Linked DNA regions of Gloeobacter violaceus PCC 7421. The main gene of each other region encodes a partner of the protein of the gene in region 2 in a complex. Links are inferred from orthologs where the notes say so. Each region holds a gene or a part of one and is shown on either strand. Other genes may lie near its edges.

What was found.
Region 1: the proteins of rimM (region 2) and rpsS are in contact, whole or in part, in a crystal structure (PDB 3A1P), measured with the Thermus thermophilus proteins. The link is inferred for Gloeobacter violaceus PCC 7421 from one-to-one orthologs. Residues at the interface, in WP_008632437.1 of Thermus thermophilus: Val4, Glu5, Ile6, Gly7, Arg8, Arg22, Gly23, Glu24, Val26, Leu84, Glu85, Glu86, Gly87, Arg88, Tyr89, Tyr90, Tyr91, Phe92, Leu94, Asp111, Ile112, Leu113, Asp114, Ala115, Gly116, Ala117, Gln118, Asp119, Val120, Ile122; in WP_011173711.1 of Thermus thermophilus: Lys28, Arg29, Leu30, Lys32, Thr48, Gln56, His57, Val58, Pro59, Val60, Tyr61, Thr63, Met66, Glu73, Phe74, Pro76, Thr77, Arg78, Arg81, His83, Gly84, Lys85, Glu86, Ala87, Lys88, Ala89, Thr90, Lys91, Lys92, Lys93.

The regions. Positions count from the first base shown.
Region 1 is NC_005125.1:955,710-964,539, forward strand. The notes cover bases 3,050-5,787. They hold rpsS (30S ribosomal protein S19), read left to right. Parts: upstream 3,050-4,148; coding sequence 4,149-4,427; downstream 4,428-5,787. Other genes in these bases: GLL_RS04710 (hypothetical protein), read left to right, coding at 3,050-3,163; rplB (50S ribosomal protein L2), read left to right, coding at 3,298-4,140; GLL_RS04725 (hypothetical protein), read left to right, coding at 4,626-5,486; GLL_RS04730 (WD40 repeat domain-containing protein), read left to right, coding at 5,520-5,787. In the rest of the region: GLL_RS04695 (zinc metalloprotease), read right to left, coding at 1-758; GLL_RS04700 (TIGR00297 family protein), read right to left, coding at 889-1,602; GLL_RS04705 (ribose-phosphate pyrophosphokinase), read right to left, coding at 1,606-2,589; more of GLL_RS04710, read left to right, coding at 2,909-3,049; more of GLL_RS04730, read left to right, coding at 5,788-7,175; GLL_RS04735 (hypothetical protein), read right to left, coding at 7,423-7,950; GLL_RS04740 (DJ-1/PfpI family protein), read right to left, coding at 8,049-8,657; GLL_RS04745 (Uma2 family endonuclease), read right to left, coding at 8,694-8,830. UniProt on the Escherichia coli protein: In the E.coli 70S ribosome in the initiation state it has been modeled to contact the 23S rRNA of the 50S subunit forming part of bridge B1a; this bridge is broken in the model with bound EF-G.
Region 2 is NC_005125.1:1,613,743-1,622,657, forward strand. What follows is about bases 4,405-7,227. They hold rimM (ribosome maturation factor RimM), read right to left. Parts: upstream 6,178-7,227; coding sequence 5,632-6,177; downstream 4,405-5,631. Other genes in these bases: GLL_RS07835 (acetaldehyde dehydrogenase ExaC), read right to left, coding at 4,405-5,479; GLL_RS07845 (Rne/Rng family ribonuclease), read left to right, coding at 6,530-7,227. Outside these bases: ppk1 (polyphosphate kinase 1), read right to left, coding at 1-1,164; GLL_RS07825 (site-2 protease family protein), read left to right, coding at 1,355-2,488; GLL_RS07830 (TIGR03032 family protein), read right to left, coding at 2,546-3,625; more of GLL_RS07835, read right to left, coding at 3,956-4,404; more of GLL_RS07845, read left to right, coding at 7,228-8,518; GLL_RS07850 (ribonuclease HII), read left to right, coding at 8,604-8,915. UniProt on the Escherichia coli protein: One of at least 4 proteins (Era, RbfA, RimM and RsgA/YjeQ) that assist in the late assembly stage of the 30S ribosomal subunit.

The DNA.
Region 1 (8,830 bases), 660 kb from region 2 along the record:
ACGGGGCATCCGGAAGCGGGAGAACTCTCGCTGGGAGTGTCGCCGACATAATCGCCGTAGTAAGAGCAGCCGCCCTGGAAGGTGTGATAGAGACCCAGCCAATGCCCGACTTCGTGGGTACCCGTGTCGCCTTCGTTAAATGGAAAGGCACTGCCGCCGGGCAAAGAGGAGTACAACACCACGACACCGTCATTGGTCGGGTCGCTCGAGAGCGACCAGGGAAAAGTCGCCCAGCCCAGTAAACCGCCGCTGGGATTGGCCGTATAAAAATTGAGCGTCGAGGTGGGCGAGACCGCAAGGGCCGATTTGGCTTCGCGCTCGGCGCTTGAACCGGGCGTCATTGCAAACCAGGTGGCATTGTCGGTGCGGTCGATCGACTGCACATAAAAAGAAAAGCCGGTACCGCCGTAGGCCGAGTTCAAAACGGCGATCTGATTGTAGACATCAGTGTCGGAAAGGTTGCCTGTGGAGCCGCTGGAGATGACGTGAAAAGCCACCGGGACGCTGGCACCGCGCTGGGGGGCAGCAATGTTGGACTTGTTGCGCCGCTCGATGAGCCATTTGTCGATTCTCTGCTGCACTTCCTTAATCACCGCCGGGTTCGGCGAAGCGGCGGCGCAACGGGCACCACTGCCGATGAACGCTTCTTTGGATTCAAAAAGAAAACCGCCGACCGCAAAACCTGGCTCTCCAGCTGCTTGAGAGGGCACGGCGCCACAAACAAGCACAGCAAACAACAATGCCATTGTCCGTTTCATTGGGTAACCACTACTTAACTCTACGGGTGGTTACCGTAGCATCCACCACAGCCCAAAACGGTTTGCATATATACGAACAATTACTTAAATTGCAAATAAATATATAGCCAACAATCGGAATTCCCGGCGATTAAGAGCCGGACATGCCAAGACCGGCTGCCACAGCGGCACCGATGGCGGTGTTGATCACGTTCGTCATCTCGTTGGTGAGCCAGCCGCGTTGCTGGAGGGTGGCTCCAATCAGGCTTTCGCAGGTGGTGGCCACGAAGGCAGCGACCACGCACCAGAGCAATCCCCAGCCCGAAACATATCCCACCAGCCAGCCGCAGGCCGCGAGCACCAGCGATCCGGCCACCCCGGCCAGGGTGCCTTCGAGGCTCACTGCCCCCTCGGTCCCGGCGGGAACGGGCCTCAGCGTCGTCGCGAGATAAGTTGTTTTGCCGTAGGCCTTGCCCACTTCGGAGGCGGCGGTGTCCGAGAGTTTGGTGGCGAGGCTCGCGGTGTAGGCCAATAGCCACAGCGGATTGGGAACAGCAATGTACCCCAAGGCGCACAGGGCCGCGACGGCGGCCGAACCCCAGACGTTTTCCGGCCCGCGCCGCCCCCCACGCCCCTCGGCGATTCCCTTGGCCGCCTTGCGCGCAAACCCGATGCGCGTCGCCAGCGTGCCCAGCGCGAAGTACACAAGGATGATTGCGTAACCCCGCCAACCTAGAGCGCCCCAAACGAGCACCCCCAGCGCCCAGGCGTTGAGCAGGCCCCAGTTGGTGAGCAACTTGGCCGGGAAAGCCAGGGCGCCCAGAAGGGTGTTGACGGCAAGCGCGATCGACCAGTTGGTAAGCAAGGCTCAGCGAAACATGCTGCTGACGGAGGAATCTTCGTGGATGCGCCAGATCGCCTCGCCGATCAGATCCGCCACCGAGAGCACCCGCAGTTGCGGGAAGCGACGATCGGGCGGCACCGGGATGGTATTGGTGACCAGCACCTCGGTGAAAGTGCCGTCGGAGAGGCGGTCGATGGCCCGGGAGGAGAAGACCGCATGGGTGGCGCAGGCGTAGACTTCTTTGGCCCCCTGGCGCAACAGCACCTTGGCCGCCTCCGAGATGGTGCCGGCGGTGTCGATCATGTCGTCGACCAGGATGGCGGTTTTGCCCTTGACGTCGCCAATCACGTTCATGACTTCGACTTCGTTGGGAGCCTGGCGGCGCTTGTCGACGATGGCAAGCGGGGCGTCATCGAGTTTTTTGGCAAAGGCGCGCGCCCGGCTGACACCGCCCACGTCGGGGGAAACGATCACCATATCGCCCAGCTGCTTTTCTTTGATGTACTGCAGCAGGACCGGCGAGCCGTAGACGTGGTCGAGGGGAATGTCGAAATAGGCCTGGATCTGAGCGGAGTGCAGGTCCATGGCAAGCACCCGGTCGACACCTGCCGCTGTGATCAAGTTGGCCACCAATTTGGCGGTGATCGATTCGCGACCGGCGGTCTTGCGGTCGGCGCGGGCGTAGCCGTAGTAAGGAAGCACGGCGGTAATCTGGCGGGCGGAAGCGCGGCGGCAGGCATCGATGAGAATCAGCAACTCCATCAAGCTGTCGTTGACGGGGCTACAGGTGGGCTGGACCAGATAGACGTCGCAGCCGCGGATAGACTCTTGAATCTGAACGTACAATTCGCCGTCGGCAAAGGACTTGCGCACCAGCGGTCCGGGGGCCAGGCCCAGGTAGCGGGCCACCAGTTGGGCCAGTTCCGGATTGGCCGAACCGGAGAACAATCTCAGCCGCTCGTCACCCATCAGGCGCACCGGTTGTACCGTGGATCTGCGCGGCAGCAAGTCAGGAAAAACCACCTTATGTACCCATTTATAGAGACAGCGAACCGCTCGGGCGCTACGGGCAGTCCAAGACAGTCTAGGCCCTGGCTGCGGTCAGTTTAACATAGACCCGGAACGCCTATCTGCCTCTCACGCCCGCCTGCACGAGGATCAATCGCCGCCGCGGACTCGGCAGACGATGGAGCCGTCGTTGATCTCCACGCGTTCCGTAGCCAAACTTAATCGAAAATGCCTTGATTGTGAGCGCATGTTAAGTAGGGGAATGGTACGGTTACAGAACCCAGTTTCGGTAGCCAGGCATACGTGGAGGTGCTGTCCCATGGAGAACATCATCCGATCGCAGATGAGCGAATTCGATGAGAATCGTGTGCACGGTCTCAAGGCCCGTTGCAAAGTGATACCTGACACGCGCAACCATCAGGGCTTTTTTATCTCCGAGGACACCTACACGCTCATCGAAGAGACGGAGACGGGCTGGGCCTACATTTGCACCGACGACTCCGAAGACGGTTTCCCGAGTCGCTGCCACTTCGTCAACCCGGACGATCTGCGCTTTTTGAAGAAGTTCCAATAGCACTAGACGCCCGGCTCAAAATTCTGTACACTTGTGCATTGTCGCTATTGTGGCGGACTCCGGCACCGGCTGGTGTTTCCGCCCGCTGAGACCGCTCGCGAGGGCGGTTTCGATCTGCCAGGAGCACATGCACTATGGGCATTCGCAAATATCGACCGATGACCCCGGGCACCCGCCAGCGCTCCGGCGCTGACTTTGCCGAGGTCACCAAGTCCAAGCCCGAGAAGAAACTCACCAAGTACGTCCACCGCAAGCAGGGGCGCAACAACCAGGGTGTGATCACCAGCCGATTTCGCGGCGGCGGTCACAAGCGCCTGTACCGCTTCATCGACTTCAAACGCGACAAGCGCGGCATCCCGGCCGAAGTCCTGGCCATCGAATATGACCCCAACCGCAACGCGCGCATCGCCCTGGTGCAGTATACCGATGGCGAGAAGCGCTACATCCTGCATCCGGTCGGGCTCAAAGTCGGCGCGCGCATCAGTGCCGGCGAAGACGCGCCTATCGAACTTGGCTGCGCACTGCCGCTGGAGAAGCTGCCGCTCGGCTCCAACGTCCACAACATTGAGCTGTTGCCGGGGCGGGGCGGCCAGATGGCCCGCGCCGCCGGGGCGGTTGCCCAATTGATGGCCAAAGAAGGCGACTACGCCACGCTGCGCCTGCCCTCGGGCGAAGTGCGCGTCGTGCGCAAGGAGTGTTACGCCACTTTGGGGCAGGTGGGCAATCTCGACGCCAAAAACATCTCCATCGGCAAAGCCGGTCGCCAGCGCTGGTTGGGCAAACGCCCCCACAACCGCGGCGTGGTCATGAACGCGGTGGATCACCCCCACGGCGGCGGCGAGGGCAAAAGTCCGATTGGCGGCAAACCCCAGACCCCTTGGGGCAAGAGTGCCCTGGGCACCAAGACCCGCAAGCGCCGCAAGCCCAGCAGCAAGTTCATCATCCGCCGTCGCAAGACGGCTTCCGGGCGAGGTTAGCAAGCATCATGGGACGTTCGCTGAAAAAAGGAGTCTTCGTCGCCGATCACCTCCTGCGCAAGATCGAGACGATGAACAGCAAAAACGAGAAGCGCGTCATCAAGACCTGGTCGCGCGCTTCGACGATCGTGCCGCAGATGATTGGCCACACGATCGCGGTGCACAACGGCAAGGAGCACCTGCCGGTCTACGTCACCGAGCAGATGGTGGGCCAAAAACTCGGCGAGTTCGTGCCGACGCGCGTCTTCAAGGGCCACGCTGGCAAAGACAAAAAAGGCAAGCGCTAGGGGCGCTAGCGACAAACCCCGGTGGAGCCTCCCCTCCATCGGGGTTTTATTTTAAGATGCGCTCACCAGACACTGATCTCATCCGCAGGGCCACCGGCGGCGTAAGTTTGTGGGGGGATTACGACCAAAAAAGCCGACTGGTTGCACCGCCATCGGCCCTTCCGGCGTCGAATCTCACCCTCAATCGGCACAACGCGTATGGCCCCACAACTTGCGATTCCCTCGAAGACGTTCACGCTGCTGAGCATCGGCCAGCGGGGTGTGGGCAAAACGGTATTTCTGGCGGGCAGTTGCGCCCACCTGCTGGAGCGCCGGGATCCCAGCCGGCCGCTCTGGTTTGAGAGCAGAGACGGCGACTCGCGCAAACAAATTGACAAGATCTTGGAGTACATGGCCCGCACGGGCGAGTATCCGCCGGCCACCGCCGCAGTGAGCACCTTTCAGTTCAGTCTTAAATGCCGCTCGGCGCTCGGGACGCGCACGCTCTGCCACTTTCGCTGGCAGGATATTCCGGGCGAAATTTGTCACGTGCTCGACCCGGCTTTTCGGCAGATGATCCTCACCTCCCACGGCTGCTGCGCCTTTCTTGACGCCGAGGCGCTTCTGGAGCGCGAAGGTTATCTAGAAGAAGCGGCGGGGGTAATCGAACAGGTGATGCTGATTGCCAATCTCGTTGCCCTCAATGGGCTCAAGTACGCCTTTACCTTGGTGCTCACCAAGTGCGACCGCCTGCGCTCGCAGCCGCAATTGGCGGTGCGGCTGGAGGAACGTCTGCAGCCGGTGCTAGAGCAACTGCAGGCCCTAGGCTGCCACTACCGGGTTTTTCAATCCGGGATGATCCTGCGGGCCGGGGCGCCGGTCCCTGTCGAGGCGACCGCTGGGGTAGACGCGCTGGTGTGGCTGGTCTCGGAGGTCAACAAGGCTCACCGCGACCGCTGGACGCAGACGGTGGGCAGATGGCTTGCGGGCTTGCTCGGAGGCGGCCCGGTAAACCAGACTGAGCGAGGGGCGCTCGGGGCGCTGCTTGCCTCGCAACCCTCCGCATCCAAGCCCCACTAGCGGTTGCTTTCTGTCGGGCCATCACAAAACGCCATGTCTTTGCTGCTTGAACCATTGATCTATACCAGTCTGCCGGGCAGGGGGTTTGCGACCCTGACGAGCGATGCCGTCGATGAAGCCACGCGCCAAGTGTTCTTCGATGAGATCGTCTCTCGCCACTGGAACGCCTACGACCCACCCCCGGCCAACTTTCGGGCGGCTTTTCTGCATTGGGATCCAGCCTGCGGCCGCACGCTGTTCGGCTGGCTGTACAACGACGGGCGCGACGAGATCGGCCGCGCGAACGTGCCGTATTTTTTGTGCTACCGGTTGCGCGATCCCCTCGATACTGTGCGGCTGGAGCGGGTTTTTGCAGCTCTGGAGCGCGGACCGCTTGCCTTTGTCGAACGGGCGAGTCTGCCCACGGCACTGGTGAGTGTGGCCTGGGGCGAGGAGACGACCGCCGATGCGGCGCGGCCGGGGGTGGCTCTGCCTGCACCCATCAAGGCGTTCGCCCGTGAGGGTTGGCGCCGGGGTGAACCGGTGCGGCTGTTTGTAGCCGGGGAGGAGCCGGCCGCTACGACGGACGCAACGGCGCGGGCTATCGAAGCGCTGACCGCCCGGCTGCCGGTAGCTGTGCGGGAGCGCCGGCAATCGCTGGAGCGGCGCAAGGCCCGCCGCACGCCCAGATTGGCGATTGCCGGGGCACTGGTATTGGTCGCTTCGCTGGCGGGTGCCGCCGTGGCCCTGTGGCAGCCCGGTCCCCCCGCACCCGCCCGGATCGCTTCTTCCCCGGCGGCGCGCTGTCAGGGCAACAATTGCCCATCCTGGCAGCAGGCGCGCGCCAGGACAGTGGGCGCTCACCCCGGCCCGGTCTGGGCAAGCGCGGTGCGGCCCGACGGCCGCATGTACGCCAGTGGCGACGACGATGGGGCCATCCGGCTATGGTCCCCCGCCGGGACCCTGTTGCAGACGCTGGAAGGCCACACAGGCACCGTGCGCGCCGTGGTCTTTACCCCCGACGGTCGAGCCCTCGCCTCCGCCGGCAGCGACCGGCGCGTTCGCCTGTGGGATGTGGGCACGGGCAAATTGCGGCACACCCTCAAAGGACACAGCCAGCCGGTCTGGACTCTGGCGATGGCCCCCGACGGCCGCATCCTCGCCTCCGGCAGCGGCGATCGCAGCGTGCGACTGTGGGACATCGCCTCCGGGCGGCAACTGTACCGGCTGCGCGGCCATGGTGATTGGGTCTTCGCCGTCGCCTTCAGCCCGGACGGCCGCACCCTCGCCTCCGCCGGCAAAGACGAGACGATCCGCCTGTGGAACAGCGCCGACGGCAAGCTGTTGGCTACCCTGCGCGGCCACAGCGCTCCGGTGCGCGCCCTCGACTGGAGCAAGGACGGCCGTACCCTCGCCTCGGCAAGCTGGGATAAAACCGTGGCGCTGTGGGATGTACCTGGCCGGACGGTACGCACCCGCTTGAGCGGACACACCGGCCGGGTGACGGCGGTGAGCCTCGCCCCGGATGGTCAGTTGGTCGCAAGCGGCAGCATCGACGGCACCGTGCGGCTGTGGCGACCCGATACCCGCCGGCAGATCCATCGGTTCGATCTTCCAGACTGGGTGCTCTCGCTGGGATTCAGCCCGGATGGGCGAATGTTGATAGCAGGCGGCAAAGACAGCACATTGCGCCTCTGGCAACACCTCTAGAGCGGTTTATAGCTGACACCTGGAGGCCTTGGTGAACAAAGGTTTCAAGCCTGATCCCACTGATCTGCCAAACACGGGTGAAACGTTGATTTTTCGTGGGCTGAAACCCCGTGCTTTCGTTGAAAAGTCCCAATGTGACAAATCAGGGATCATGAGCAAATCACCGAGGCTTTTGCCGCCGACCGTCATTTCAAGCAGGCCGGATTCATCGAGCTGCTGTAGCTATAAGGTGCCAAAGTATTTTCAGCTAACCACTGGGGATGGATAGTTCCGCGATCGCCCTGGAAATCGCCACGCGCTGCTCGCTTCCGTAACCCCAGCGCTGCAAGAAGGCGGCGTAATCACCCTCTCCAGTGGCTAAAGCCTGGCGCAGCAGCTCCAGATGGCGTGCGAGCGGCTCTATTTTTAGTTGGGCGATCAAAGCCGCGCTGCGGCGGGCCACCCGATCAGAGCCCAAAGCGGCCTGCTCGTCGCCGCCCTCGCGGTGCGCCCAGATCATCGCCGTGGACATGGCGAGGTTTTTAATCATCAGCTCGGCCACCAACTCCGGCGCCGTGCGCAGTGCCGCGAGCACCTCCTCGGGCACTTGATCGGCGGCGGCCCACCGGCCGGGCAGAAACGTCACAAAAAAGCCCCGTGCGCCGTTGGCCGCGGAGATCAGTTGCGCCACCTCCTGGTAGAGCCCCTCGCCGCCGAGCTGTCCCGCCGCCTGGGCATCGAGCAGTTGGGTCGCTTGCTCGATGGCTTGTTCGAAACTGAGCGTCCGGACCGACATCGCACCCAAAAAAACACCGCATCCAAAGTCTATCCGGGGAAGGCCAAAAGTTGAGCGCCGCCAAACCCCGGCGCGCGCTGCCGGGCGGGCTATCACCTTTATGAGGCGGTCTGTGCGGGCCAGTGATCGTATTCCATGCGCCGGGCGGTCCAGCGGGCCACCTGCGGGCCGTGCAGACGGCTCACCAGATAGAGGCTCATGTCGATCCCGGCGGAGATACCCGCTGAGGTGAGAATTTTGCCTTCGTCGACGAAGCGGGTGTTTTCGAGCACCTCCACCTGGGTGTAACGACTGCGCATCCAGTCGGTCACCGACCAGTGGGTGGTGACCCGCCGTCCATCGAGCAAGCCGGCCTCGGCGAGCAATAGCGCCCCGGTGCAGACGCTCGCGGTGATTTCGGTGGTCCGGTGTTGCCCTGCGATCCACTGTAGGAGTTTCTGGTTGCCGAGCAGTTTGCGCGTGCCGATGCCGCCCGGCACGAGCAAAACATCGAGGGGCGGGTGGTCGGCGAGTACCGCCTGGGGCTGGACCTGCAGCCCGCCCACGCACCGCACGACGGCGTGGCGCTCGGCGATGGTGAGCACTTCAAAAAGCGGCTGCTCGTCGCCGTCGTCGCCGTCCGCGCGGGCCACCGAGAAGACCTCGAAAGGGCCGCACAGGTCGAGCACCTCGACATTATCAAAGATTACGATTCCCACAGTCCGCATGCGCCGTCTCCATGATCCACAGCTTGGTAGCCGCCGTCAGTCGAAGACCGGCGGCCACAGTTCACTAACCGGCACTTCCCAACCGGACAACACATCCGCAAATCGAAGGCTGTCTGTACCGCTCAGCACCTCCAGCAGCCGCCCGGGACGATACACACTCACCGTCCGTTTGT
Region 2 (8,915 bases):
GGAGGTGCGGTACAGGGTCTGCTTGATGGTGAGCACGTCCGGATCGTCCGCCGCCGCCGAGACGAAGCGCTCGACGGTGGCGGCAAACGAATCGTAGGGGTGGTGCACCAGCCGGTCGCCCTGGCGGATGAGCTGAAAGATATCGAGTTGAGGGTTGCGAAAATCGGGCGGCACCTGGGCGCTAAAGGGCCGGTGCTTGAGATCGGGCCTCTCCAGCCCGGCCAGTTGCCAAAGACAGCGCAAATCGAGCAAGCCGTTGATTTCATAGACGTCCTGCTCGTCCAGTTCGAGTTCTTCGAGCAGGCGCGCACGCACGTGAACCGGCATCTGGGGGGTAATCTCCAGACGCACCGCTTCGCCGAAGCGGCGATTGCGCACCGACTGCTCGATGGTGAGCAGCAGATCTTCGGCTTCTTCCTCGGCCATTTCCAGATCGCTGTTGCGCGTGAGCCGAAACGGATGCCGGCTGAGGACTTCCATGCCCGGAAACAGCTGGTCGAGGTGGGCACCGATCACCTCTTCAAGCGAAACGAACTGATTGGGAATCCCGAGCGGCACCAGACGCGGCAGCCCCTGGGGTACCTTGACGCGGGCGAACAGTTCCTTGCGGCTCACCGGATCGCGCACCAGCACCGCCAGGGACAGGCTCAAGTTGGAGATGTACGGAAACGGGTGACCCGGATCGACCGCAAGCGGGGTGAGCACCGGGAAGACCTGCTCCTCGAAGTAACGCTGCAGCCGCTCCTGCTGCCGGGGCAGAATCTTGATCTCGCCGTAGTCGCAGATGCGGATGCCCTCTTCGGCGAGCCTCGGCAAAATCTGGGTGCGCAGCGCCATCGTCTGGGTCTCGAGCAACGGCCGCAGCCGGTGGGCGATGGCGTCGAGCTGCGCCTGCGGTCCAAGACCGTCGGGGGTTTTGTTCGTCAAACCCAATTCGACCTGTTGCTTGAGGCCCGAGACGCGCACCATGAAAAATTCATCCAGGTTGCTGCTGAAGATGGCCAGAAACTTGAGCCGCTCCAACAGCGGGTTGCGCTCGTCGAGCGCTTCGTCGAGCACCCGGGAATTAAATTCGAGCCAACTGAGTTCCCGGTTAATCAGAAGCGCCGGGTCGTCCAGCCCAATTTTAGTTTCAACGCTGTCTGTGATGGAAGTCTCGCTCATCGGAGCATACCCAGTTTTTTCACATCATGGCACCCGTCCCGGCCGATGGCAGTATTCAAGACTGCATAGACCCTCCCAGCCCTCTCCACCCATTGATGGAGCATGGCTCAAGTCAATTGACTCTCTGCTTAGAATTAGTCTAAAATGGGAAATATGAAAGGGATGTTTTTCCCAAGCAAGGAGTCCATCCATGCAAGAGGTCACGCAGAAAAAAGGCGCCATTCGGGCGGGCAGCCTGTTTGGGATTCCATTTTTCATCGATGTGTCCTGGTTTTTGATCTTGGCGTTTGTGACCTGGTCCTACGGCTCGGCCCTGGGCGCCCAGCACCCCGAGTGGGGCACTCTTGTGCCGTGGCTGACCGGTTTCGTCTCGGCGCTGCTGCTGTTTGCCTCGGTGCTGCTGCACGAGTTGGGCCACAGCTTTGCCGCCATCGCCCAGGGCATCCGGGTGCAGTCGATTAGTTTGTTTTTGTTCGGCGGTGTCGCCCAGATCGAGCGCGAGTCCCGCTCGCCGTGGGGAGCGCTCGTGGTCGCCCTGGCGGGTCCACTGGTGAGCATTGCCCTGTTCGGGCTGTTTTACGGACTTGAGCAGGCGCTGTCCCTGGCGGGTCCCGCGGGCGCGGTGGTGAGCTTGCTTGCCATGGTCAACCTGGCGCTTGCCATCTTCAACATGCTGCCCGGTCTGCCGCTTGACGGCGGCAACGTCCTCAAGGCGCTGGTCTGGGGTGTGACCGGCAACCAGTACAAGGGCATCCGCTTTGCCGGCATCACCGGTCAGGGGGTCGGCGTATTGATGATGCTGGGGGGGTTGTTCGTGATCGGCAACTTCAACGGCCTGTGGTTTGCGATTATCGGCTGGTTCGTCTTCAGCAACGCTCGCCGCTACAGCGAGTACGCCCGCGTCCAGGGACGGCTGAGCGGCCTGACCGCCGTGCAGGCGGCCGTGCGCACCGAACCGGCGGTACCGGCCCACGCAAGCCTGCGCTCCTTCGCGGACCTGTACGCGCTGGGCAGTTCCCAGGTGAGCTTTCTGGTCACCGACTACGACGGTCGCCTGGTGGGCCGCATTGACCGGGGCGCCCTGTTGCGGCAGCCGACCGAGATCTGGGCAATCACCCCGGTCAGCGCAGTGATGCAGCCGGTGGATGCGAGCGAGACGGTCGCTGCCGACCAGCCCCTCGACGAAGTGCTGACCCGATTGCAGGAGAAGCGCCTGCCGCGCATCCCTGTCTTGCAGCCGAGCGGTCTGTTGGTGGGCCAGGTGCGTATAGAAGATATCCAGCGGTTCTTTGCGCGTAAAGAACCGCTGCGCCTGGCCAGTTAGTTAGTCTTCCAGCTTGATCGAGTCTCCAGAAGCCCTCCCCGCGCAGGGGGGGCTTTTTCATGGGTTCTGATAGTTGAAGACCCGGTTGATGTCCTCCTTTTGGAAGCCGAGCACGAACGGGTGGCGGCAGCCGTTGATGAGCTGCACGTCGTAGATTTCTTCGATACCGGTGTCAAAGGTGAGCCAGGCTTCGACGGTACCCGTCTTGAGATTGACCACCTGCACGCCGCACTGGAGGCTGCCGCTGTTGTCGATGGGCGTACCGCCAAAGGTGGCCTTCTCGCGCACCTTCGACAGACCCACAAAGGCGTACCAGCCCCAGATGCCCAGACCCCGCAAAAAACCCGGCAACTGCACAATCGGCTGCCATTTGCCCGCCTGGACATCGAGGGTGCCCAGTTCGCCCCGTCCGGAGTTGAGCACCCAGAGTTGGCGCTGGTAGAGCCTGGGCGAGTGGGGCATGGCAAACCCCTTGTAAATCACCTCGTTGCTCGCAATATCGATGGCGCAGCCGCCGTTATTTTTGTCGGCCCGCCAACCGGCGGCGTAGTCGGTTGCCCCGAGGGCGACGGCGTAGCGCGGTCTGCCGTTATCGAGAGCGACGCTGTTGAAGTGGCAGCGGTCCTCCGGCGCCAGACGGCTGATAAAGCTGGGTTTCCAGGTGGGCACAAAGCTGCGGGTCCGGCTGACGCGCGCCAGACAGGAAAACAGCGTATTAACCAGATGAATTTCGCCATCCAGCAAAAACACGTCGTGGGCGGCCACATCGCCGGTCACAAACGAGCACTGCGGCAAGTAGAGATTGTCGTAGTCACGGTCGGGATAGTGAGCGGCGAGCAGTTCAGGCGCTTTGACAAACGACCAGATCTGGTTGCGAGTAGCGAGCACCATGCCCTGATCGTGGGGGAACAGGCCCATCGCCTTGTTGTAGGTACGCATCAACAGGCGCAGCCGGTTTTGATAGGTGCTGATAAAGCAGAGCTTGCCCGCCTGGTAGGTGGTGAGGGCCAGGGTGACGCCGAGCCGGTCGAGCAATTCCGCAAAACTCGGAGAGTGGACAAAGGTGACCGGAGCCTCACCGGCACTGGCGTTGGCGGCATCGGTGGTGGCGGCGGTGTTCGTATTGCTTGTGGTCATGGTGAATCTGTGGAGTGCCGAAGGGAAGTGGTTGCTGGACGTGCAGCCTTCACTGAGAGTACTCCGAGCTACCCTGCGCGCAAGGGGAAGCAAACAAAAAAACGAGAAAAACCGTTCATCGGCCCACTAACTCGGGAGGCAGTCCGGGTCAAAGCCCTGGGAAAGCTGTTCTCCGGCAGCATATCAGCGGTGGGGCACCGGTCGGCAATCGGCCTGACCCGTGGGCTGGGGCGAGCAGCAATAAAACACCCGCCCCCGAAAGGGCGGGTGGGATGCAAGACGAGGTGTAGACAATACGGCACCGGAGGTGTGCCGGATCTCTGCGCTCAATCAGAAGAAGCCCTGGGGCTTGGTGTCGTAGCTCACCAGCAGGTTTTTGGTCTGCTGGTAATGGCTCAGCATCATCTTGTGGGTCTCGCGGCCGACGCCGCTCGCTTTGTAGCCGCCAAAAGCGGCGTGGGCCGGGTAGACGTGATAGCAGTTCACCCAGACGCGACCGGCCTGGATGCCGCGGCCGACCCGGTAGGCGGTGTTGATGTCGCGCGACCAGACGCCCGCCCCAAGGCCGTAGGGGGTGTCGTTGGCGATGCGCACCGCCTCCTCGGCATCTTTGAAGGTCGTCACCGCGAGCACCGGCCCGAAGATTTCTTCCTGGAAGATGCGCATCTGGTTGTGGCCCTTCATCACCGTCGGCTTGTAGTAGTAGCCCCCAGCGAGCCCTTCGCCCGGTTCACTGTTGCGCTCGCCGCCGATGAGCACCTCGGCCCCTTCCTGCTTGCCCAATTCGACGTAGCGGGCGATTTTTTCCATTTGGGCCTGGGAGACCTGGGCGCCCAGCATCGTCTCGGGGTCGAGGGGATTGCCCTGTTTGATGCTTGCCACACGCCGGACGGCCCGGTCGATGAATTTTTCGTATATCGACTCGTGCACCAGGGCGCGCGACGGGCAGGTGCACACCTCGCCCTGGTTGAAGGCGAACATCACAAAGCCTTCGACGGCCTTATCGAGAAAGTCGTCGTCGGCGTTCATGACATCGGCAAAAAACAGATTCGGCGATTTGCCGCCCAGTTCGAGGGTCACCGGCACGATGTTTTGGGCCGCGTACTGCATGATTTGGCGGCCGGTCTCCGTCTCGCCGGTGAAAGCCACCTTGGCGACGCGCTTGCTGGCGGCAAGGGCCTTGCCCACCTCGGGACCGGGGCCGATGACGACGTTGAGCACCCCGGCCGGGAGCAAGTCGCCCACGACCTCCAGCCACACCAGAATCGAGGCGGGGGTGGGACCGGCGGGCTTGAGCACCACGCAGTTGCCCGCCGCCAAGGCCGGGGCCAGTTTCCAGGCCGCCATCAAGATCGGAAAGTTCCAGGGAATAATCTGCCCCACCACCCCCAGCGGTTCCGGGAAGTGGTAGGCGATTGTGTTGCCGTCGATTTCGCTGATCGAACCTTCCTGCGCCCGGATGCACCCGGCGAAGTAGCGGAAGTGATCGACAGCGAGCGGCACGTCGGCGCCGGTGGTCTCGCGGATCGGTTTGCCGTTGTCCCAGGTCTCGGCCACCGCCAGCTTGTGCAGATTCGCTTCCATGCGATCGGCGATCTTGAGCAAAATGTTCGAGCGCTCGGCCGCCGAAAGCGCCCCCCAGCTTTCGCGCGCCGCGTGGGCGGCGTCAAGGGCCAGTTCGATGTCCTCGACCGTCGAGCGGGGCACCTGGCAGAGTACCCGGCCGTTGACGGGTGTGATGTTGTCGGTGTACTGCCCTTTGAGCGGTGCTCGCCACTGACCGCCGATGAAATTGTCGTAACGGGGTTTGAAAATCGATTCGCTTGCGGACGCCGCTGGAGCTGCAACTACCATGGGCCTTACCTCCACATTGCTCGGCCAACCCAACCAGGATGACTCCGGGACTGTCTTCTCGACATTAATAAATGTCCGATTCGATACAAAATTTTGGCATTCGTTGACATGCCGCCCAAGACCGGGGCGCCTGGCCTCCGGCAGCGGCAATTTTACGCTTCGTCGGCTTCCGCCGCCTCCGGATCGAGCAGACCCGGTATCGCAACCACCTCGATGCGCCCCGCTTCCAGATCGACCACCGGCACCAGTGCATGGACAAAGGGCACCATCACTGTCTTCCCGCCGCTCAATCGAATGACCAGCAAATCATTGCCCGCCCGCGTCATATCACTGACCTCACCGATTGCTTCACCGGTATCCTGACGAAATACCCTCACTCCCATCAGATCCGGCAGCCAGAATTCGCCCGCAGCCAGCACCGGCCGCTCGGCGGCGCCGATCCAGAGGGTGGAGCCCACCAGCTTTTCGGCGGCGTTGCGCTCCTCGACACCCTCGAAGCGGCAGACAAACAGATCCTTCCCCGGTATAGCCCGGCCACTTTGCAATCGGAACACCCGGCCATCGTCGAGCGAGCGGCCCACCAGGCGCGCTCCCGGGCGGGTGAGCCGCTCGGCAAAGTCCGTCGCCGGCTGCACGCGCACCTCGCCGCGCAGACCCTGGGCAGCGACGACTTTGCCGATCTCAAGCCATTGCTGCACGTTGCGTTTTGGCGCGCTGCTATCTATTGAAGCAAACGCCCCCGAGACCGGTGGAGAATTTGGGGTTTGGCCTTACGGTTCGGGCAGGGTTGACGGTATAATCGCGGTGGTCGGATGCTTGCCAGAGCGAACCTTCCGGGCTTGCTGATGATATTCTGCCGAATATCAGCTGCGCTTCGACTACATTCTGGACAACTTTGCCGAATCAGCGTTTTTTGGAGTGCGACGCTTGCGCTGTCCTCTCCCGTTTTTTGGCACATCGCTGCCAGGCTGTTTAGTACCTCGCGAAATGAGCCCAATTGCCTGCTGCTGTGACGGACTGAAGGTGCCGTCACTTTTCACAAGGAGTCCTATGCCCAAGCAAATCATCATCGCGGAACAATACCGTCTGGCGGCGGTATTTGCAGAAGATCAAATTCAAGAACTCATCGTCGCCTCCGGCAACCACCAGGTCGGAGACATTTACCTGGGCATCGTTGAGAACGTGCTGCCCAGCATCGACGCCGCTTTCGTCAACATCGGCAATCCCGAACGCAACGGCTTCATCCACGTCACCGACCTCGGTCAGATCCGGTTGCGCCGCTCCTCCGCTTCGATTAGCGAACTGGTCACCCCCCAGCAAAAAGTGCTCGTCCAGGTGATGAAGGAGCCCACCGGCAACAAAGGTCCGCGCTTGACCGGCAACGTCAGCCTGCCGGGACGCTTTTTGGTGTTGATGCCCTTCGGCCGGGGCGTCAACCTCTCGCGGCGCATCCGCGACGACGACGAGCGCAATCGCCTGCGTGCCCTGGCGGTGCTCATCAAACCCCCGGGCATGGGCCTGCTGGTGCGTACCGAGGCGGCCGGCATGGACGAGCAGGGCGTTCTCGAAGATCTCGAAAGCCTGCTCAAGCAGTGGGAGAAAATTCAGAAGCAGACCGCCGAGACCCGGGCTCCGGCCTTGCTCAACCGCGACGAGGACTTTATTCAACGCATCTTGCGCGACGCCTACGGCGCCCAGGTCAACCGCATCGTGGTGGATTCCCACGTCGGGGTCAAGCGTGTCAAGCAGCACCTGCTCAACTGGAACGGCGGGCGCATGCCCCAGGGCGTCTACGTCGAGCACCACCGCGAGCCCAGTTCGATTCTCGATTACTTTCGGGTCAACGCGGCAATTCGCGAGGCGCTGCGGCCCCGCGTCGATTTGCCCTCCGGCGGTTACATCATCATCGAGCCCACCGAGGCGCTCACGGTGATCGACGTCAACTCCGGTTCCTTCACCCGCTCGGCGACTTCACGCGAGACGGTGCTGTGGACCAACTGCGAGGCGGCCACCGAAATCGCCCGCCAACTGCGGTTGCGCAACATCGCGGGCATCATCATCATCGACTTTATCGACATGGACGCGCGCCGCGACCAGTTGCAGGTGCTGGAGCACTTCTCCAAGGCGCTCAAAGCCGACAAGTCGCGCCCGCAGATCGCTCAGCTCACCGAACTGGGCCTTGTCGAGATCACCCGCAAGCGTCAGGGCCAGAGCATCTACGAGATCTTCGGCAAGCCCTGCCCCACCTGCGACGGCCTCGGCATCACCACCCACCTGCCCGGCACTCGCCACGAGCCAGGCACCGAGGCTCTACCCACCTTTGCCCCGTCCGCCGAGGAACTGGAAGGCTTCGAAGGTGAAGGATTTGCCGGGGCCGGGGCCGGCGGCGAGTACGAAGAGGAAGAATCGTCGGATCTCGACCTCACGGCCCATCCGGTTTTTCGCAACGACCGGCGCCGCCTGCCGATGGAGCGCCGACCGGCGGCGCCACCGCCGGCCGGCAACGGTGCCCCGGGCGGAACCGCCGGTGGACGCAACCGCCGCCGCCGCGGCCGGGGCGGCAACGGCCGCGGCGGGCCGGAGGAGGGCCTGGGACGTCCCGCGATCGAGACGGGCGAACCGGTTCCCGGCGCGTCCCCGCCTTCGCCGGCCGCCCGTGCGCCCGAGGCCGAACCGGCGGAGGCAGCGCCTTCGATGCCAGGCTACGGCGGCTACGAAGATCGCCACGACGAAGGCGCCCAACCGACGCAGCCTCCGATCGAAGCGCCCGAGATGCCCATCGACCACATCCCTGCCGCCGAGCAGGAAGTGCTCGCCTACATGGGGCTGCCCGCCGAGCTGTTGAGCGGTCCGGCCATCACCTCGGGCAACACCTCGATCCTCTCGGTCCGGCCGCCCAGTCCCGACAAACCCGAAGACGAAGGGGGCGAGGAGGGCGAGGGCGATCCGCGCCGCCGCCGCCGCCGCCGCACCACCCGCAGCAAAGCCCCCGAGGCGCAGAACACCCCGGAGCCGGTTCCCGCCAATCCGGAGGAATAACATCAAGCGGCCGTCTCAGACTCCCCTGCCTTCGCTGGAGCGCGAGCGCGCCCTATGGGCGGCGGGCATCCGCCGTCTGGCGGGGGTGGACGAGGTCGGCCGCGGTGCCCTGGCCGGTTGTGTGGTGGCGGCGGCGGTGGTGTTGCCGCCGGATATACCCCTTGCGGCCCTCGCCGGGATCACCGATTCGAAGTTGCTCGATCGCCCCCGCCGCGAAGCGCTCCACGAGCGCATCCTGGCCCTGGCATCGGCGGTGGGCATCGGCAGCGCCTCCGTGGGCGAGATCGACCGGCTCAATATCTTGCGGGCGACCGCCCTTGCCATGGGCCGCGCCCTGCACCGGGTGGCCCCGGTCGAGCATGTCCTGGTGGACGGGTTGCCGGTGGCCGAACTGGGA